2 regions of the Epilithonimonas sp. genome follow, and region 2 is predicted to be linked to the other one. Evidence: riboswitches for the same ligand, from Rfam matches in the RefSeq annotation. Region 2 holds a riboswitch; the other holds the start of a gene.

Region 1 (3,415 bases), on a different contig from region 2:
CATAATTTATATATTTTTATTATGGTTAATATTTAACTTATTATTTAACTGCAACTTTGGTTTTAACCTTTTCTACAAAAGTTTTTGAAGGTTTAAAAGCAGGGATGTTGTGAGCAGGGATCTCTATCGCCGTATTCTTAGATATGTTTCTACCGGTTTTAGCGGCTCTGGTTTTGATGATAAAAGAACCAAAACCTCTAAGGTATACGTTGTCCCCGTTATACATAGACGTTCTTATTTCCTGCATAAAAGCTTCGATAACCTTCTGTGTATCATTCTTTTCCACTCCCAGCTTGTTCGAGATGGTATTTACCAATTCTGCCTTTGTCATTTTCTAAAATTCTTTATATTTTTGGTGTGCAAATATAAAACATATTTTTGAAAACTAACAAACAAAATGCTGATTTTCTTCACATTGGAAAAAAGCTTATAAAGTGGTACGATCATAATGCCAGACCCCTCCCGTGGAGAGAAAATAGACTCCCTTATAATATATGGATCAGCGAAATTGTCTTGCAGCAGACCCAAGTGAAACAAGGCCTTGGACATTATCTTAGATTTATTGACCGTTTTCCCACAGTTAAAGCGCTTCATAACGCTACCGAAGATGAAGTTCTACTCTATTGGAAAGGCCTTGGCTATTACAGCAGAGCCATCAACCTGCATAAGGCAGCACATCAGATTGTAGAAGAATACGAGGGAGAATTCCCAAAAAATTACCATGAGATCCTCAACTTAAAAGGTGTTGGAAAATATACCGCGGCTGCCATTGCCAGCATCTGTTACGAGGAAAAGGTTCCGGCTGTGGATGGTAATTTCTACCGCGTCCTCTCAAGGATTTTTGCTGACAATTTTGACATTTCCAATTCGAAAGCGTTTCAATATTTTTCGGATTTAGCAATGCGCATGATGCCTGATGACAAACCAGGAGAGTTTAATCAGGCTATTATGGATCTGGGCTCCGAGATTTGCAAACCCAAAAACCCATTATGCCAAGACTGCCCCGTGAATGATGACTGTAACGCTTTCATCACTGGCACAATAACGGATTATCCAGTTAAAAGCAAGAAAGCAAAAGTCACGGATCTGAGTTTGAAATATTACTTCATCAAATTTCAAAACCAATTTCTCATCAAACAGAGAGGAAATGATTTTATCTGGAAGAAACTTTATGAATTTCCGACTTCGGTTCCGGCAGAATGGGAAGAATTAATTATCAATTCGAAAATCATCAATCACAAGCTGACACATAAAAATATGACGATAGAAATCAACACGATTGGACTGGAATCGAAAAAAGCTTTAGAAAAATTCGCTTCGGATAATCATTTCATAATCGTGAATGAAAAATTGGCGGATGAAAAATCTTTCCCAAAACCACTAGAAAATTATTACAAAAAAATCTCTATTCCCGAGACGGGAAAACTATCATTCTAAAACACCTTATGTTTTGTACAAAGTTGATTATATTTGCAAAGAATTTGGTTCCGGATTATTTTTCGGATTAAAATGGGAACGGAGTGCAATTCTCCGACTGTCCCCGCAACTGTAGATCGCAAAAAAAATGATTTTGTAACACAGCCATTGTCCACCACAGAAGGATGAGAAGGCACAAATCAGCGAAAGTCAGGAGACCTGCCAAATATTATTTTGAATAAAACGCTTTCGGAGGAAAAGCCTGATTCCATATGACTTGCTCATTTATATTTTCAGTTTATTTCTCCGGTTTTTTTATAAATTAAAGTTATCAATTAATGAACAAAACGTTATTTTTTGCGGGAGCAATGCTGTTGACCGGAGCCACGGTATATGCGCAACAAGCCGAAGAAACCCCTATAGAAGAGGTAACCATCGCCTCCAAAATGCCACAACAACTTTACAAAACTGGGAAAAACATTAAACTTTTCACAGAAAGAGATTTAGAGAACTTCAAAGGACAGACACTTAATGATGTGCTTGATCAGGTTGCGGGCTTCCAGATTGTAGGAAACTTCAACAATCAGTCGGAACCAAAATCTATGAAGATACGTGGTGGTAAAAGCGCCAATGTGCTAATTTTATTAGACGGAATCCCTCTAAAAGATGTTACAGGCAATGATTACACCGTCTCGGATCTGCGCCTTATTGCACTTGAAAATGTAGAAAGCATAGAAATCCTTAATGGTGCGTCATCCGTCCTATATGGCTCCAATGCTACTGTGTCCGTCATTGATATCAAAACAAAAAAAGACGCTCAAAAGAAAATTGAAGGACTTATCTCTGCAAGAGGCGGATCTTTCAACACGTTTGCCCAGAGTGGAAACCTAAAAGGAAAAATAAATAATTTCAGTTATCAGCTTAATGCCTTTAATGAAAAATCACAGGGCATATCTGCTGCCGAAGGCAATGAAAACTTTGACAAAGACGGCTGGGAGAAACAAAATCTATCTGCAAATCTTGGATATAATAATGGGACTTTCAACATCAACCTTTCCGGTGGATGGAACCACAACTTATACAAATATGATGCGGGAGCTTTTACAGACGGTTTATACAGGGGAAATGACAAACAGTTCTTTGGCGGGCTAAATGCCGGTTATAAATATAATAATGGGCAAATTGTATTTAACTCTCGACTGTCTGGGACAGACCGATTGGGGCAAAATTTTTACACTGGGCAATATAATGATCAGTTTTCCTATACCGGAAAAAATCTTTTCTCGGAGTTATATAATTTCTATAAAGTAAACGACTATTTCAACTTTACAGTTGGCTTACAATATGAGAATCAAAAAATGGGATCGCAATCTTTACCATGGGGCGCTTCTGCCATGCAGGACGTTCTTATAGAAAAGGATACAAAAATCAACAATTTTGATGCTTTTGCAAAATTCAACGTTAATTACAACGGATTTAATTTAGATGCAGGCGCCAGGATGACGGATAATTCTAAATTTGGTAATCACTGGGTTTACTCCATCAATCCTTACTATTTGGGCGGGAACGAAACTGTGTTTTTCAAAATAGGATATTCTTACGCTACGGCTTTTATTGCACCCACGCTTTATCAAAACTACGGATCTCTGCCATACATACTGCCGAATGCTGATCTAAAACCAGAAACCAACCAAAGCCACGAGATAGACTTAAGTATTGGTAACGCTTCAAAATCTTTTGTAATTAACGGTAGTCTTTTTCTAAGAAATGAGAAGGACGTTTTCGCCTACCAAACAGTTGACATGGTAACATTTGCTGGGAAATATCTCAACGTGGATCATAATAAAGCCAAAGGATTTGAAGTAGGGTTTGACTACGATATCAACAGATATGTAGAGATTGGCGGCAATTACAGCTTTGTAGAAAAAGACAACCAAACCACCATGCTTCGCCAGCCCAAACAAAGAGTCAACTCGTATGTTGCAATAAAACCTTTTGT
Region 2 (3,415 bases):
CCGTTGTGTAAAACCGCCTATTATTTTCGGAGATGTTTCCCGTCCAAATCCGATGACGGTTTATTGGTCTGAATTTGCTCAATCCCAAACCAAAAAATGGGTAAAAGGTATGTTAACAGGTCCCGTTACAATTCTGCAATGGTCTTTCGTTCGTGATGACCAGCCGCGCTCAGAAACCTGCCAGCAAATTGCCTTTGCCATTCGCGATGAAGTTGAGGATCTGGAAAAAGCAGGCATCAAAATCATTCAGATCGATGAACCCGCGATTCGCGAAGGATTGCCACTTAGAAAAGCAGAATGGCAGAATTATCTGAAATGGGCGGTAGAAAGTTTCCGTATTTCAGCAAGCGGCGTGGAAGATTCTACTCAGATTCATACACACATGTGTTATTCGGAATTCAATGATATTATCCAAAATATAGCCGATATGGATGCCGATGTCATCACGATTGAATGTTCGCGCTCTCAAATGGAACTACTAAGTGCTTTTGCTGATTTCAAATATCCAAACGAGATTGGTCCTGGTGTTTATGATATTCACTCGCCGAGGGTCCCGTCCCAAGAAGAGATGACTGATTTGTTAAGAAAAGCCGAACATGTAATACCCGCTGACCAGCTTTGGGTGAATCCTGATTGCGGATTGAAAACCAGACACTGGGAAGAAACCGAAAAAGCATTGATTGCCATGGTTGCCGCGGCAAAGGAAGCGCGGTCGCACTACGTGAAAGCGGAAAACCTGAACAATCAAGTGCATTAAGATTTGCCTCAACACGAAGAAAAATACTGCCCAAGATGCCACACCGCTTTTGAATGTAAAGCCGGTTCGATTATGCTTTGCCAATGTTCCACTATACGACTAACGCATGAAGAACTTGAGTTTATCCAGTTGCAATACGAGGACTGTCTTTGTGCCCAATGCATGAAGGAACTGAAAGCAGTCTATCACCGGCAGCTATTACAGGATAAAATGAAGCGCATTTTGGGTCTATTTTATAAATCTTAACCGCTACTATTAACATCACCTCGCAGGTCTCGAAAACCTGTGAGGTTTATCCAAACCCAAAAACAATGACAACAGAAGAAAAAATACAACAATCAGAAACCCGGATATTTAAAGCCGTATTTCCCAATACCACCAATCATTATGACACGCTTTTTGGCGGAACTGCCATGCAGATGATGGATGAGGTAGCGTTTATCACCGCCACGCGATTTACCCGGCAAACCGTAGTTACCGTCAGCAGTGACAAAATCGATTTTAAAAAGCCCATTCCAGCGGGAACCATTATAGAACTCATTGGCCGTATCACCCATATCGGGACAAAAAGCCTGAAAGTAAGCGTTGAAATTTTTATTGAGCAAATGTACTCGGAGCACCGCGAAAAAGCAGTTCATGGCGACTTCACTTTTGTGGCCATTGACGAAAATAAACAACCCGTTGCCGTTTGCCATCTTTAAAAAAATCAGCAACAATTATGGTGAAGACGATCCCTTAGACAGAAAGTTGAAGATTGGTCTCTTGCGAAGAACGACCAGCTTTTAATACCTCGATTTTTATCCCAATTATTTTATCTATATTTGCTGCCATCTGGTGCGCCGTAACAAGCACTTAAAAGGGAATCCGGTGAAAATCCGGGACAGACCCGCTGCTGTAAGCTTCGTAAAAGGTTTTTGAAAATTATATCCACTGTTTTTTAATGGGAAGGATTTCAAAAATGAAGTAAGTCAGAAGACCTGCCAGGCCATTTTAACGTTTGACGCTTTCGTGGAATAAAGCTTAGGACAACAATGATTCTGTGCAGCCTGTATTGCGCTTTGTCATTGCTTTCTTATCTCCATTAGCGTCATCATTATTCGACAGAGCTAATGGTGACACAATTCTTTTTCCGGATTTATAAAGCCGTTGTTGCAATATTTGTGACCACTTCATCCTTATGTTTTTCCCAGTCAAAAGACACGATAAAGGAACGACAAATTTTCCCGGTCAGCGTTTACAAAAAGAATTTTAAAGAAATTCTACCTGCACAGACCTTGTCTGGTGAAGAATTACAAAAACTCAACAGCCATTCTGTTGCCGATGCACTTCGTTATTTCTCGGGTATCCAGATCAAAGATTATGGCGGAATTGGCGGTCTAAAAACCATTAATATCAGAAGTATGGGCAGCCAGCATGTGGGCGTTTTCTATGATGGAATACAGTTGGGCAATGCCCAGAACGGGCTGGTAGATTTAGGGCGTTTTTCGTTGGATGATATGGAGGCCATATCATTGTATAACGGGCAAAAATCTGATATTTTCCAACCTGCCAAGGACTTTGGCTCTTCCGGTTCGATTTATCTACAGCCAAAAGTTCCTTCTTTTAAAAATAAGCGAAAAACCAATCTTACGTTACGGCTTAAAAATTCCTCTATTGAACTTTTCAACCCTTCCTTCCGGCTAGAGCAGAAGATTTCGGAAGCGGTTTCAGCGAGTTTCAGTTCAGAATTCATACAGAGTAACGGCGTTTACAAATACCGTTACTATAAAAAATACCCCGATGGCGAAATTGCTAATGATACGATAGCCAAAAGGTTCGACTCCGATATCAAAGCCAAACGGTTTGAAACCACACTTTATGGCACACTGAACAACGGCAGCTGGAATGTTCGTGGATATGGCTATATTTCGGATAGAGGAATTCCTGCACCTGTTGTTAATAACGGATTTGGAGAAAAAGGCCAACGAATGAGAGACGAGAACTATTTTGTTCAGGCCAATTTTGTAAAAAAAATATTCCCAAAATTAGAAACACAGTTTAAAGCGAAATTTGCTTACGATTATACCCGTTTTATGGACACCGTTAAAAGCTCCAGGGTTTTGCGTGTCGATAATTCTTATATCCAAAGGGAAGTTTATCTCTCCTCTTCCAACCTCTACTCTATCACGCCAAACTGGGATTTGAGTGCCAATGCAGATTTCCAGTATAATAACCTGGATGCGTACGGAACGGGGATTTATAATTTTTCTTTTCCTGTAAGATATACATCTTTACTCGCTTTGGCGACAACTTACCAATGGAAACGACTGAAATTTTTGGGAAGCGTATTGGGGACTTTTGTTACAGAAGACGTGGCAATGAATACCAAGTCGCCAGATAAAAATGAATGGACACCTGCTGTTTTTTTGAGTTATCAGCTTTCCAAAGATTTTACTTTAAGGGCATTCTATAAAAATATGTTCAGGATGCCGACCTTCAATGATCTGTATTACACGATTATTGGAAACACCGCCCTGAAACCAGAATATGCCAAGCAATACAATTTTGGTTTCACGTATCAGAAATTTTACAACCACTCTATTTTTAAAGGGTTTTATGCCAAAGTAGATGGTTACTTTAACAAAGTTAAAGACAAGATTATCGCTGCCCCGAACGGCA

The links. A riboswitch is a leader RNA that binds a small molecule or an ion and turns the genes downstream of it on or off. The one in region 2 is predicted to bind cobalamin.
Region 1: it holds a riboswitch for cobalamin, as region 2 does, so the genes downstream of both, AC00Y6_RS01745 (TonB-dependent receptor plug domain-containing protein) here and AC00Y6_RS05345 (TonB-dependent receptor plug domain-containing protein) in region 2, are expected to answer to the same signal.

What each region holds. Positions count from the first base shown of each region.
Region 1 is NZ_JBWEYV010000001.1:403,626-407,040, forward strand. It holds gene AC00Y6_RS01735 (HU family DNA-binding protein) at 41-331, opposite strand; gene mutY (A/G-specific adenine glycosylase) at 379-1,437, shown strand; cobalamin riboswitch at 1,466-1,657, shown strand; gene AC00Y6_RS01745 (TonB-dependent receptor plug domain-containing protein) at 1,755-3,415, shown strand, end outside.
Region 2 is NZ_JBWEYV010000005.1:67,135-70,549, forward strand. It holds gene metE (5-methyltetrahydropteroyltriglutamate--homocysteine S-methyltransferase) at 1-757, shown strand, start outside; gene AC00Y6_RS05335 (cysteine-rich CWC family protein) at 761-1,003, shown strand; gene AC00Y6_RS05340 (acyl-CoA thioesterase) at 1,069-1,458, shown strand; cobalamin riboswitch at 1,573-1,756, shown strand; gene AC00Y6_RS05345 (TonB-dependent receptor plug domain-containing protein) at 1,867-3,415, shown strand, end outside.